One region of the Metabacillus indicus genome, then DNA from elsewhere that is predicted to be linked to it. Evidence: riboswitches for the same ligand, from Rfam matches in the RefSeq annotation. Region 1 holds a riboswitch; the other holds the start of a gene.
What was found. Region 1 has a riboswitch for thiamine pyrophosphate ahead of thiM (hydroxyethylthiazole kinase). Riboswitches for the same ligand answer to the same signal wherever they lie in the genome.
Positions count from the first base shown of each region.

Region 2: linked by a shared signal. The riboswitch ahead of ACK1LH_RS16830 (MTH1187 family thiamine-binding protein) and the one ahead of thiM (hydroxyethylthiazole kinase) in region 1 are both predicted to bind thiamine pyrophosphate.

Region 1 covers NZ_CP176757.1:2,175,544-2,183,019, reverse strand. The annotation lists gene ACK1LH_RS10915 (spore germination protein) at 1-1,431, shown strand, start outside; gene ACK1LH_RS10910 (Ger(x)C family spore germination protein) at 1,442-2,623, shown strand; gene ACK1LH_RS10905 (GerAB/ArcD/ProY family transporter) at 2,650-3,759, shown strand; TPP riboswitch at 3,810-3,919, shown strand; gene thiM (hydroxyethylthiazole kinase) at 3,971-4,780, shown strand; gene thiD (bifunctional hydroxymethylpyrimidine kinase/phosphomethylpyrimidine kinase) at 4,777-5,604, shown strand; gene thiE (thiamine phosphate synthase) at 5,585-6,226, shown strand; gene ACK1LH_RS10885 (alkaline phosphatase) at 6,268-7,476, opposite strand, start outside.
Region 2 covers NZ_CP176757.1:3,267,805-3,275,280, forward strand. The annotation lists gene ACK1LH_RS16815 (ABC transporter ATP-binding protein) at 187-945, opposite strand; gene ACK1LH_RS16820 (ABC transporter substrate-binding protein) at 947-1,948, opposite strand; gene ACK1LH_RS16825 (ABC transporter permease) at 1,963-2,748, opposite strand; gene ACK1LH_RS16830 (MTH1187 family thiamine-binding protein) at 2,723-3,016, opposite strand; TPP riboswitch at 3,110-3,221, opposite strand; TPP riboswitch at 3,363-3,463, shown strand; gene thiT (energy-coupled thiamine transporter ThiT) at 3,569-4,141, shown strand; gene ACK1LH_RS16840 (hypothetical protein) at 4,234-4,422, shown strand; gene ACK1LH_RS16845 (NAD-dependent epimerase/dehydratase family protein) at 4,870-5,760, opposite strand; gene ACK1LH_RS16850 (GNAT family N-acetyltransferase) at 5,760-6,281, opposite strand; gene ACK1LH_RS16855 (peptidase MA family metallohydrolase) at 6,400-7,464, shown strand.

The DNA of each region.
Region 1 (7,476 bases):
GGCAAATTGCTGATTTGTGAGAAGCTGGGTAACAGTTCGGATTTGAAATTTAAAGAAATGAAAAATAACGGATTTACTTTTTTAATTGTATATATCAGCACGATTGTTGAAAACAAACAGCTGGAGGAGCTGATTCTTCCATCACTTGCTTCATTTGATGCAGAAAAGGCCCATGCAGCTGATGATACCGTTGACTTCCTCATGGATCATGTTATTGCTCTGAAGGACACCAGGATAATAACAGACATGAATGATGCAGTAAATGAGCTCCTTTTTGGCAATACTGTCATTCTTTTAGAAGGTCAGTCGAGCTGTATTACAGCCGGAACGGACAAGTTTCCTGAGAGGAGTATTTCAAACCCGAAAGCTCAGCGGACTCTGAAAGGACCAGACATCGGATTTAACGAAGATATTTCTTCAAATACGGCATTAATCAGAAAGGTGATCAGAAATCCTGCACTCAGAATTGAGTCTCCGGATATCAATTCAACAACTAAAATCTGCATCATTTACATGGAAGGAGTAGCCGACAAGGAAATCATAAAAGAGCTGAAAGAAGAGCTTTCCTCTATAAAAATGGACATAATTCTTGACTCGAATTATCTTGAAGAGACCCTGCAAAAATCTTCAAACTCCATTTTCCCGCTGACTCTTTCAACGGACAGACCGGACGTTGTCTGCAGTGAAATCATGGAAGGGAGAATTGCTCTCATCGTTGACGGGACGCCGTTTGTCGTCACCTTGCCGACTGTGTTCGTGCAGCTTTTTCAGTCACCGGATGATTATTACTTTTTGACAAAGAAGATTATGGCAAAGCGGTTGTCACGGATGTTAATTTATTGTTTTTCCATCCTGCTTCCGGCCCTGTATATTGCGTTTACGATTTATCATCCAGGTCTGATTCCGACTAATCTGCTCGTTGGAATTGTCACGCAGAGGGAACTTGTGCCTGCTCCAACGGTTGTTGAGACCATCGTCTTTTATTTTCTGATTCTGATTATTACGGAAAGTTCGCTTAGACTTCCGCAATCCGTTGTGTTTACGGTCACTGTTTTTGCGGCCATTGTCCTTGGGCAATCTGCGGTTGAAGCTTATCTTGTTCAGCCATTTACACTGGTTGTATTAAGTGCATCCTACATTTTTTCAAGCATCATTCCGGTATATTCTCTTGCCACGGTTTCTCAAAAACTGACTGTCGTTTTTATGTTTCTTGCATCCGTTTTAGGTTTTTTCGGCATTATTGCAGGGATTATGTATTACCTGCTTCAGTTATCTTCATCAAGATCATTCGGGGTGCCGTATCTTGCTCCGTTCGCTCCTTTTAAGCTTGAAGATCAAAAGGATGCTGCATTCAGGGTGCCCATGTATGAACAGCTGAACAATAAGAAGACCTTTACTAAAGAAGAAAAAGACCAGCTGAAAAACGAGTAAGGAGGACACGATGAAGAAAAAAGCATGGGGACTCATATTTTTCGTCATTCTTACTCTTGGTTCCAGTGTGGTTATTTCAAAAAATGTAGAGGATACCCTGATTAAATCGATTTCCATCGTCAGTGCGATAGGAATTGACTCCAGTAATGAAGGGTATGAGGTAACACTTCAGATGATCAATACTGCAGCTAAACCTGATTCAGCTGGAGAAGTACCGGGTTCAATTATCTACCAGCAATCAGGCAGAACCATTTCTCAGGCAGTTAAAAACATCCTAAACCGCAATCCAAAGAAAATTTTTCTCGACAGCGCCGAATTGATTGTCATTGGAGAACAAACAGCAAGGGAACAAGGGATTCATGAGATACTGACTTTGTTTCTGACAGAATCTGAAATTTCATCCAGCATAAGAATTATGGTCACAAAAGATTATCCGGCAAGCAAAATTATAAAAACCATTACCCCGGCGGAAAAGGTCTCATCTAAAAGAATCAACGACATAGTCCATAGCAATGAATTAAACCTTGGATCTGTGGCAAGTGTATATCCTGTTAAAGTGATGAACGATCTTCTCATAAATATTAAAGCAACAGCGCTTCCTTATGTTACTCTGAGCAGTGATCAGGATATAGGTTCCTCACAAGAGAACATTTCTTCCCCTGAGCCGGAAGTTCTTTTAATCCTGAACGGAATGGCTTATTTTAAAAAAGACAAGCTTGCTGGTTATTTAACCAGGGATGAGAGCAAGATTTTTCTTGGTTTTACGAACAATACGAAAAAAGCGACGATTGAGACTAAATGCGGAGCTGCTGACGATCAAGGTTTTTTTACCGTTCACATCAAAAAGTCAAAAACCAGTGTAAAACCAGTATACAAAAATGGAATGGTCTCATTTCAAGTCGAACGGAAGATGAAAGGGGAATTGTTTGAAAGCACATGCAGACAGGATGATCTTCCTTATTTAGAATCAAGGGCCGAAGCAGTCTTAAAAAGTGAGATGGTAGGACTGATTGCCAAAAGTCAGGAAGAAAACAATGACTTTCTTGGCTTTCTAAAAGAAGTCTACTTGAGAAACCCATATAAATTTGAGGAAATCAACAAAAAATGGAAAGAACTATATCCTGAGGTTCCGGTAGAAGTAGAAGTGGATTTGGAGATTGAAGATATTGGAGATGTGAACCGGATACCGTAACCCTTTCATGCAAAGGATGATGAATGATGAATCAGCAGATTACTCCTTATCAGGTTTTTTCCTTAATGGTTCTTTTTCTATTAGGCAGTACAGTGGTAGTAGGGCTCAGCTTAGATGCTGAGGAAGAAGCCTGGCTTGTAAATATGATAGCCACGGCGACAGGTACAGGCATTTATTTTTTGTATATATGGATTCTCCGCATTGATCCCAGGAGAAAAACCTTTACAGAGCTTTTGAAAACAAGTTTCGGCAAGTGGATAGGGACTTGTTTCATTGGCCTTTACGCGGTCTATTTTCTTTACATCGGCATGAGAGTAGTGAAAGATTTTGAGTTTTTCATCAGCACGGTCCTTTTTTACAACATTGAAACCTGGGTCATTGGTTTTGTTTTCATTCTGCTGGCAGGTTATGCGTGCATATTAGGATTAGAGGCGATTGCAAGAGTATCGGAATTGCTCTTTTTCGGAAGTATTATGATGATTGCGGTGACCACACTCATAACCATTTTGAACCCAATGTTCGAATGGACAAATGTTCTACCTCTTATAAAGCCTGACTGGAGGTCTGTGATAGGCTCTGTTTTTCCAGCAAAAATAACGTTTCCGTTCGGAGAACTGATTGCATTCCTTATGATTTTTCCCGCTGTGAATGATCAGTCCTATTTGCTTAAAAGAGGATGGATGGCTGTTGTATTCAGCGGTCTCATTATTATTGCCATAACAGAATCCATCATCGGCATGCTAGGGGCGAAAATTGCGGTCTACTTTTCCTATCCCCTCATTAAATCAATTGAAACGATTGATTTGCTGGATTTTTTTCAGCATATTGAAATCCTGTCTGTCATTGTTTTTTTCTTTGTAGGGTTTATAAAAGTGGTGCTCTTCTGCTATGCCGCTATAAAAAGCCTGTCTGAGATTATGCCCAGGGCAAAAAATAATTACCTCGTATACGGGGTCCTTTCAGCTGGATTCGCATTCACCTTTTTTATGGATAAAAGCATAGTAGAGCATACGATAACCGGTCTTGAATTTGTTCCAAAGTATATCCACCTTCCATTACAATTCGGCATTCCGCTGCTGCTGCTTGCAATCCTTCTTCTAAAGAAGATGCTGAAGAAAAAGAAGACAGCTGAATAAGAGAAATAGTTGCAAAATCTTCCCTGTAAGAGTAGACTTTGAAACAAAGTACATAACAAAACGGGAGCTTGTGGAATCAGGCTGAGAGTGCGGCTAACTGCTGCAGACCGGATGAACCTGTTGGATAATGCCAGCGCAGGGAGATTATAGGGATACCTGTAAGCACTTTGCCGCGGCAAAGTGCTTATTTATATTGGAGGGGGAAACAATTATGTCCATTCAAGCAGAATTCATTTTGGAGAAAGTGAGAGATCAAAATCCGCTTGTGCACAACATAACAAATACAGTTGTCACAAATTTTACGGCAAACGGGCTTCTGGCGCTTGGGGCTTCTCCCGTCATGGCCTATGCCAAAGAAGAAGTGGCGGATATGGCAATGATAGCCGGGGCAGTCGTACTGAACATCGGCACTTTGGATGAGAGAATAGTAGAGTCGATGCTGATTGCAGGGGCATCTGCCAATAAGCATGGTGTTCCGGTTATTTTAGATCCGGTTGGAGCAGGGGCAACACCTTACAGGACGAAAACGGCCAAAATGCTTGCCGAAACGCTGAACATTGCCGTGATAAGAGGCAATGCTGCAGAGGTGGCAAGTCTTGCCGGTGAAAACTGGGCAATAAAAGGAGTCGATTCTGGTGCAGGAGAAGGGGATGCTGCAGCACTTGCCGTTAAAGCTGCAAAGCAGCTGAACACCGTTGTTGTGATTACCGGAAAAACGGACTTTATTTCAGACGGGGATCGGCTTTTCAGCTGTAAAAACGGCCATCAGCTTCAGACAAAAGTGACTGGGACAGGATGCTTGTTAAGCTCAGTTGTCGGAGCGTTTTGTGCAGTTGAAAAAGAGTATGTTTTTGCCGCTGCTGCCGCTGCCGCCGTCTATGGATGCGCTGCTGAAGCAGCCGTGGAAAGGCTGTACAGACTTGAACCGGGCAGCTTTCAAATCGAGTTTTTAAATGAACTGTATCATCTTGAACCAAAAGATTTGAAGGAACGCATCAAGCTTGAGGAGGTGCTTGCATGAGTGTTGCAAGAGCATTAACGATAGCAGGTTCTGACAGCGGCGGAGGCGCAGGAATACAGGCTGATTTAAAAACATTTCAGGAGCTCCGTGCATTTGGAATGTCAGCTATAACAGCAGTGACAGCTCAAAACACCCTTGGCGTGCACGGCGTATTCCCGCTTCCGGCAGAGGCTGTTGTAAAGCAAATAGAAGCGATTGGGTCAGATCTTGGAACAGATGCGCTGAAGACAGGAATGCTTTTCAGCAGTGAAATCATTGAAGCTGTTTCTGCCCAGATTAAACGATTCGGCTGGGAAAAGGTTGTCGTTGATCCTGTTATGATTGCAAAAGGAGGCGCGTCACTCCTGCAGCAGGAAGCGATTGACTCTTTAATCAATCATCTCCTGCCTCTCGCACTCGTTGTCACCCCGAACATTCCAGAGGCTGAAGTTCTCTCAGGCATAAAAATTGAAACGATTGAAGACCGGAAACGTGCGGCAGAAAAACTGCATGCATTTGGAGCAGAATATGTCGTGATTAAAGGCGGGCATGCAGAGGAGACTGAGCAGGTAATCGACATGCTCTATGACGGAAATAATTTCTTCTATTACGAGAACAAAAGGATTGAGACGAAGAATACACATGGAACCGGGTGTACGTTTGCCGCTGCGATTACTGCTGAGCTTGCTAAAGGCAGCAGTGTTCAACATGCGGTTCAGCTTGCAGCCGATTTTATTCATGCCGCGATAAAAGATGATCTCAGGCTTGGAAACGGACACGGTCCAACAAATCATTGGGCATATCAGGAAAGAAGGACGGGACGATATGGAAAGCAGCATACTTAGGCATAAACTGAACCTGTATTTTATCATGGGAAGCACGAATTGCCTGAAAGGATCTGAAGACGTGCTTCTTGAAGCTATTAAAGGCGGAATCACGATGTTTCAATACCGTGAAAAAGGAAAAAATGCACTTACAGGAATAGATAAGCTCAAGCTTGCGCGCAGTCTTCAAAAGATATGCGCTTTGCATCAGGTTCCCTTTATTGTCAATGACGATATTGACCTTGCAGTCGAACTTGATGCTGATGGGGTTCACATTGGACAGGATGACGCTGATGCGGGTGAGGTGCGGGAAAGAATCGGAAACAAGATTCTCGGTGTTTCTGCCCATACGATGGCAGAGGTGAAAAAAGCAATGAAAGATGGTGCGGATTACATTGGGGCGGGGCCCATATATCCAACTGTAACGAAGGAAGATGCTGAACCTGTAAAAGGGACACTATTGATTGAAGCAGTAAGAAAGGCGGGTATTACCATTCCTATTGTCGGCATCGGCGGAATAACATCAGCCAATGCCCGTGCTGTTATAGAAGCAGGAGGGGACGGAGTTTCCGTGATTTCAGCCATCAGCCTGTCCGGGGATCCATGCGGAGCAGCGGAGGAATTACTGAGATCTGTTCAATAAAAAACAGCGGGCACATTCAATTTGATGTGCCCGCTGTTTGTTTATTTGGACTTTTTAATGAGTTGGACAGCATCCTTGGAAAGATAGAATCTGTCTTTCGTTTGAACCGTTACACTGTCCAGCTCGATTTCTTTGCCGTTTACAATGGCAAGATTTTTATTCACTGGAAATTCAGCTGTAGTCTTACCTTTTTTCACTACTAGAACAGAGTTGTTTTTATCTTCAGCGTTGACAGATACTTTTGCACCCATTGCTTCAAATGCCGTTTTTGCGTCAACAAACAGTTTTTTGTCGAGCTCTTTTAAATCAAAGCCCATGGCTGAAGCTGTAATATGGGCAATGTCAGTGTTTTCAACAAAGCCAATCGGTTTACCAGGTCCATACGAGTACATGAATAAGTCTTCTCCTGTATGTCCGCCGGACGTAAAGCCAATGTTGGCACGCTCAGCAAGGAGCTCAACCAGCGTTTTCGCAAGATTCTTGCTGTCGTTAATCGCTTGTGTTTCTTCCGCAGTCGGGTTCTTAATACCGTAAAGTGCTGCCACTTCCAATTTGTTTGACTGATCCGGCTTTAACTGCTTCATTGCACCTTCAAGAGTCAATTCTGCTTCTTTTAATGGATCTATATACTCAGACACCGGGATGGAAGGGTAGTCTGCACTTGTATTCTGGTTGCCGATTGAAATACCGCTGTTGCCGTGATCAGAAAGAGCGATAACCATTGTGTTTTTATCCTTTTTTGCAAAGTCCAGCGCTTCTTTGACTGCTGCATCAAAAGCAAGCGTATCACTGATCATGCCAATTGGATCATTTGCATGGGCAGCCCAGTCCGGTTTGCTTCCTTCTACCATCAGGAAGAAACCGTCTTTATCTTTAGAAAGCGTGGAGATTCCCTTTTTCGTCATTTCTGCAAGAGTCGGCTCATTCGGATTTGTAGTCTCACGGTCCATGTCATAGGCTAGAGCAGCTGGTGCGAACGCTCCCCAAAGCTTGCTTGATCTTGAATTTAAAAGCTCCTCGCGCGACTCAATGATGTCATAACCTCTGTCTTCTGCAACTTTAACCAGATTTTCTCCATCTTTCCGGCTGTTTTTAGCCGTTCCTGTTGTCAGAGAATCCTTTCCTCCTCCTAAAACAACATCAATATCCTGATAGATTTGCTGTTCGGCAATATTGTCATACTCTCCCCGGTGGGAAGCATGCGATGAAAAAGCAGCAGGGGTGGCGTGCTGAATTTCAGAAGTAGAGAT
Region 2 (7,476 bases), 1.1 Mb from region 1:
CTTTATTAGAATAACATTTCACCTTTTCAAAGTCAAGCGTTTTTTTTACTTTCCTTTTTCTCAGGCACCGTTGCTCTCACGCGTTTTTCGCGGCAACGAATAATAATATACCACGCTGTTTTCCCCATTGCAATAGCATTTTTATCTTTTTGCAAAAAAAATGTTATAAATGAAAACGCGCTGAAATCAGCGCGTTTCCAGATGACTTTTTGAATGCAGCAAATCCAGGAGTACTTGTTTAATTGATACAAATTCAGCTGAAGCGAAGAGTTGGTCCGTTCGCGACCGGCCGAAAGGAATGTCTATATGTTCAATGATCCTGCCAGGTCTCGGGGAAAACACGGCAATCCTGTCAGAAAGAAAAATCGCCTCATCCATATCATGAGTAATAAACAGGACCGTTTTCCCGGATGCCTCGCAAATTCTGATAAACCATTTCTGAAGCTTGTGTCTTGTCATGGCATCAAGCTTTCCAAAAGGCTCGTCCAATAATAGAAGTTCTTTGCCGCTCAAATAAGCCCGGAGGAAGTTCGCTCTCTGCCTCATCCCGCCAGAAAGCATGGAAGGGTAGTGTTGTTCAAATCCCTCAAGCCCAAACTGAGAAAAGAAAGATAGAGCTTCGGCACGCGCTTTTTCTTTCCCTGTCCCATGCAGCTCCAGCGGAAGTATGACATTATCAAGAATTGTTCTCCACGGAAACAGCACATCGCTTTGCGGCATATACCCGGCATGGCCTGTTTGATTCGTTATGTCTTTCCCCTTGTAATGAACAATTCCGCCGCTTGGCTTATTTACCCCTGCAATGATATCAAGAAGAGTGCTTTTGCCGCACCCGCTCGGACCAATGATGCTGACAAATTCCCCTTTTTCTACTATAAGATCAGATGGAAGCAGGACAGGCTGATCTTTCGAGTAAGTCTTGCTGACTCCTTTTAGTGTCAGCATGCTACTTTTCAGCCTCCGGAAGGAATTCATTTGTATAAGCCTCTGCCGGATCTATGTTTTCTTCAATCAGCTTTTGTTGATACATCCAGTCAGCATACCGTTCCCAAACTTCTTCTTTTTGAACGCCCCATTGCTTTGCATCACCCTGATACTGCTTGCTGAGCCACTTTTGGCTTTCCTTTGCAAGATCTTTATTTATTTCCGGTACATGCTTAATTAGAATATCTGCCGCTTCAATCGGCTTATCGATGGCAAACTCGTAACCTTTTGCGGTTGCCTGTACAAAAGCCTGTACCGTATCCTTTTCTTTTTTTATCTTTGTCTCGCTTGCAGCAAGTACAGGTGTATAGTAGTTCAATGCTGGATCAAGGTCTTTAAGATAGATGTAATTCAGTTCTATCCCCTTTCTTTTAGCTTCTATCCCGTCCCAGCCTTCAAAGATCCATTGAAAATCCGTATCCCGGCCGATTGATTTAAAGAAATCAGTTGCGCCAAGTGTGACATAATCGACTTTGCCAAAATCTGCGTCATCCTGGTTCATAACCGCACGAATCACAGCCTCTTCAGTAGGCGACCCCCATCCGCCGTACCGTTTCCCTTCAAAATCATCAGGCGAGACAATCTCTTCTTCCTTTAATGAAGCGAAAGCAGAAGTATTTTCCTGAATAATGGCCGCAATAGAAACGATCGGCACACCGGCTGACCGCGCATGTGTGATGTTTTCCTGGTGGCTGACCGCAAAATCGACTTCGCCAGATGCAACAATTTGATCTGCGCTGACTCCCTCGCCAGGTTCTACTATCTCAACTTCAAGACCCGCTTCTTTATAGAACCCTTTTTCAATCGCTGCATAAATGCCTGTATGATTTGTATTCGGAAACCAGTCCAGCATGACCTTCACTTTTTTTGCTTCTTCACTTGAGGCATTCTCAGCAGGAGCGCATCCTGTTAAAAGGATGGATGTGCTGAATAATATGACGAGCATTCTCCGCAGTTTTTTCATCGTATTCCTCCATGTCAGTTGTGTTTATTCGCTTTGTACTTCCAGGGCATCGCCGCTCTTGCCAGCAATTCAATGACTGCAAAAATAACCAGACTTAAAGCAACAATGACGATAATGATGGCAAATACCTTTTCTGTTAAAAAAGATTGAGAGGATCTAGTAAGGATAATTCCAAGGCCTTGACTCGCTCCCAGCCACTCTCCGATAACCGCTCCCATTACACTGTATGTTCCGGCTATCTTGAGCCCTGAGAAAAAATACGGCATGGAAGCAGGAATCTTCACCTTCAAGAAGAGCTGACGTTTATTCGCTCCCATGGTCTTCATCAGTTTGATCATATCCCTGTCTGCCTGACTGAATCCGTCTGCAAGATTAATGGCTATCGGAAAAAAGCAGACAAGTGCTGTTACGATGACCTTCGGCAAGATCCCGAATCCAAACCAGATAATCAGCAAAGGTGCCAGTGCAATAATTGGAACGGTCTGTGAAAGGACAAGGAGCGGTTCAACCGCTTTTCTGATCCAGAGGGAAAGGTCAATTAAAATGGCAATGGCCACTCCGGCAGCTGCTGCTATCAGGAGGCCGAGAACAGCTTCAGTAAGCGTCTGCAGAACGTGCACTCCGAGCGTTCCTCTCATTTCAAACAGGGTGATGAAAATGTCTGTAGGTTTTGGCAGGATCCACTTCTCAATTCGAAAAAGCACGACTGCCATCTCCCAGAGTAGAAGAAAAACGGCAAGAACGGCTGCAGGCAGCGCTATTCCTGATATAGATTCAGCGATATTTTTGGAGTTTTTCATCCATCGTTACTCCTTCAGCAGGGCGGTAATGAATTTTGATGTGCGTCATCACTTCACTTGCACCTGCCCCGATACAGGCATCCTGAGCCTGCTTGACAATTTCAAGCAGATGATTGAGTTCCCCCTCCATAACGGTCTCCATCGCGCCGACTTCATATTTGACACCTGACTGCTGCACAACTTCAATGGCTTTGTCGACAATCTCGTATGTATTTCCGTGTGCTGATTTCGGCAGTACTTGAAACGCAAGGTTTACACTGGACATCATGAATTCCTCCCTTTCTTTCTGTGAATCTCTTAGAAAATGCAAAAAAAGGCTGCCGGTTAGGGCAGCCTTAAGCATTCGCAAAGTTCATGGAAAATAGACTCTTTTCCTGTATCCCTCCGCTGGCATTACCCAGATCAGGTTAAAGGGTCGATACAAGAATCAGTATCCTCTCAGCCGAGTTCACTCAGCTCCCCTGCTTCTATAAGATTCATGGAAACTATAGCAAGTTTTACAAGACTTGTAAAGAAAGGAAAAATACTTTCCGCTATTTTCTGAAAAAAAATAGAATTTAGGCTTGTCGAATTTTGCAGTTTCCTGTATAGTAGTGTCTAAATCATATATCGCATTTGACCACTTGGGGAGCCGCCGGCTGAGAGTGAACGTTATGTTCTGACCCGTTGAACCTGTTAAGTTAAAGCTTACGTAGGGATGTGGCGATGGATTCAAGTGATAACCCAACCAAAGCAGTGCGTGGAAACCATCCGACATTCCCCGCATTGCTTTTTTCTATGGAGAAAAGGCCCCGGTCGAATGCCGAAAAGGGGTAAAATCATGCAAACAAATAAGCGCCTGGTTTTTTTATTGGAAGCAGCGATTCTTGCTGCAATCGCCTTTCTTTTAGATTTAGCGACAAGCTTTATCGGCAAAATGCCGCAGGGAGGATCGATTTCACTTGCAATGGTGCCCGTACTGATCATGGGATTTCGCCACGGTCTAAAAGGCGGACTGCTGACAGGCTTTCTCCTCGGACTGCTGCAGACGGTCATGGGCTATACGACCATTGTTCATCCTGTACAGGGTTTTCTGGATTACTTTGTCGCCTTTACAGCGGTTGGTGCCGGAGGTATTTTTTATAAGCAAATTCAGAACTCTCTCCATTCTTTAAACAAAGGGCGCCTGATTCTTTATGTCACACTTGCCGCTTTCCTTGGAAGCTTCCTGAGATTTGCAGCCCACACACTCGCAGGCGCTGTCTTTTTCGCTGAGTTTGCAGGAGATCAGCCGGTGCTTCTTTATTCAGCAGGGTACAATGCATCCTACATGATTCCGACATTTATCATCTGTACGATCATTCTTGTGCTGATGCTGCTGACATCAAAAGCGCTGATAGTAAATAGAAAATAGAGAAAAGCACCGGAAATCCGGTGCTTTTTATCATAATCTCTTCTTTTTCAGCATGTATTAGTAGTAATAGATTTCCTATTGGAGGCCATGAAATGAATCTCACATACTCACTCATGTTGTTTGCCTTTTTTCTATCCATCTTTCATTTTCTGTATGGCTACTTTGAAGCGCTGCGGATCAGCGGCGAAGATGGCCCTGTCAGAGGTTGGTCGGTTGTTTTTTCATTTCCGCTCGGATTTGTTTTTGCCTATTTTGCAGCAGTTTTTAACCAGCAAATCTGAACAAAAGCGCAAGCGCCAAGGCCCGCTCCGATAGGCAGATAAGAATCCGGCGGAAAAGTCCGGTTTTGACTTTTTTGACGGATTTGTTCTGACAGAGGATCTAGGCGCTGGAGCTTGCCGTTGATAACTTTGTTATGTTATCAACAGCCTTTTATTTTTTATAATTCCTTTAACAAAAAGTAGAACCCGGCATATGTCTGCCGGGTCTTTTTGATGCCTCTGGCGGGATTCGAACCCGCACTCCTTTCGTAAGCATAGGCTAAGGGGAACACGCTTCCCTACGGATTTTCACCGGCAGGAATTTCACCTGCCTCAGCATAGTTGCTTTTCGGTGCTTCTGAAACCTTTGCCTTGCGACCCGGTTCTACTGTTTTCCGGCGCTCTTCCCTTCTAGAGCTACAGAGGCTTATTAAGAGTCTCTGTTTTCACAGAAACTCCCGCAAGAGTTTACAGCAGCTCTTCTATTAAACTCTCAACATACTCGTTCATGTTCCCAAATGTATATCCTGTCATTTGTGCTTTTGTCACATCCAGCGTCCAGTCACCCGGAAGACCGTACGGGGAAGCATTTTCTTCTTCCCCTGTAATGACTGCGGCTTTGTCTGCAGCACTTTCAATCTTGCCGATCAGTTCCCTCAGGGAAAGATTGTCTTCAAACGCTATATTATACGCTCCTGTCAGCTTTTCTTTTCCTATATGTAAAAGAAAACCTGCAGCGTCTTCAGATGAAGTGAAGCTGAAAGAAACATTGTCATTTTTCGCGCCAATTGGCTCTTCCCTTTTCACTTTGTCTACATGAAATAAAAAGCGCTCGGTGTAATCATCGGTTCCGATAACCAGAGCAGGCCTGACTGCTGCAACAGGCACTTTTGCATTCTGGAACAGATAAGCTTCGGCACCGCGCTTTGCCTCCTGATAACCGGTCATTCCCCCGTATTCCTTGCGGTCTTTAAACGTCGGTTCGAACGAGAGCGGGTTAAAATCCGTTTCCCTTCGTCCTTTGCCGAATTCATAGACTGCCATTGTTGATGTAAAGATGTAATGCCCTACTTTATCTTCGAGAGCCTCATAAGCGGTTTTGGCTTCGAGCGGGGAGAAACAGGACTGATCATAGACAGCGTCCCATTGCCTTCCTTCAAAAGCCCGGGTCATTGATTCTTTCTTTTCCCGGTCAATGACAAGGCGCTCGACCCTGTCTCCAAAATCATCCCGGGTTCTGCCTCTTGTTGCGACCGTCACAACCACTCCCTCCTCGAGCAGTTTATGAACAAGCCTCTTCCCAAAAAACTGTGTCCCACCTAGTATTAACGCGGTTTTCAATGTATTTCCCTCTTTCATTATGTATTCAGCCTCGCTGACAAATCCTTGAGATTCCAGCCGTATGCCGTCTCCGGATGATCGGTACCTTCAATCGCGTATGTATCCTCTCCCACTTTTTCAGGGCTGTAGCGCTCATAGAATCCCTTTGACGGGTTGGCATTCATCACCCACAGCATCATCGTTTGATAGTTCAGGTTCATCAGCTCCTCTGCTGCCGCACGAACCAGTCTCTTTCCAACACCTGCACCTTGTGCTTCTTTCAGAAGATAGATGGCGTATAATTCGCCATCATAGCCGAATTCCTGAGATCTGGACGGACCAAATCCCGCAAACCCGACAATTTTGCCCTCTTCATCTTCTGCAACGAACACAGTATCCGGATTTATACTGCGCCAGATTTTCTCTTTGCTTTCGTAAGTCAGACTATTTAAAAATGAATCTGCTACGATTCCCTTATAGGTTGTCCGCCAGCTGTCGACGTGCACAATCGCAATTTGCTTTGCATCTTCTCTGGCAGCTTTTCTTATCAGTACCTTCATTTTTCAACACTCCTTGCTGATGAAAATTCGACAACATTCAATAAAAACCCTGTTTCAAAAGGAGTTTCTTTTTTTGCAGAGAATAAGTTTACTAGACCAAATCAATTGGAGGCCTACAGTGAAAATCGTACTTCATGCCGTCCTGTCCATTCTTTATATCGTGTACTTCACCGCTGTCTTTTACGTTTTGTTTCTTTTTTTAAATATCCCGGCGTCTGTGATTTCCGGGACCATTATATGCCTGCTGCTCCTTGGCCTCTTTATCTATTCCGTCTACGAAATGATTCACAGCAAAGAACGGAATCTTCTTTTTTTCAGAGGGCTGTCAGGAACAATCGCCCTTTCGGTAACAAGCATCAGCCTGATCATTACGCTGTTTTTCGTTGTGCTGATGAACATTATGACCACTCATGTAAATTACCAGAGCATCAGCCCGCGCGAAAAATTCGAATTCCAGGTCAATGCCTTCCTGCCGGTTGATCCTTACCAAGAATACAAAGACAAGGCACTGACAAAAACAATCTCACATTTAACTGTCTTTTACCCGTCACTGAAGAAAAAGGATCTTGAGCTAGTAGAAAATGAATATAAACAGGCAAGAGAAATAAGCACGCGCCTGCTCGGCGAGATTGAGGATCAGCCAATAGACCTTCTTCTCTTAGACGAATCGCCTGACTCTCTGCACGAGCTTGATTATCTGGATTATATGGGTTTCTACGACCACAATAAAAAAACGATGGCTGTTGTCATTCCGGATGAATACAATGCCTCATCTCCTGTTGTGATTGAAACGTTTTACCACGAGTATTCTCATTATTATTTAGAAAAGACACTGGAGAAGCTCAGCATTGAGCCTTACAAAATCCCGATCTGGTTTAATGAAGGACTGGCTGAATACGCGGGGTATAACGGGAAAGAGGTGCTCATCCCCCTGCAGACTACCGTTTCTTTCTACGATCTCATCAATCCGGGAGACTGGGCAAATGCCCTTGAAAAAAGCACGGAAGCTGACATTTATACTCAAAGCTATTATGCGGTAAAGATGCTTGCCGATGAATTTGGAGAAGAGATCATCCTCCAGCTGCTGAAGGAAACAAAAGCGGCCGGAAGCTTTGAAGAAGCCCTTAAAAATAAAACCGGATATACGTATGAAGAGTTAGAAAGAAAATTAAAAGAGCAATAAAATGGAAAGAGC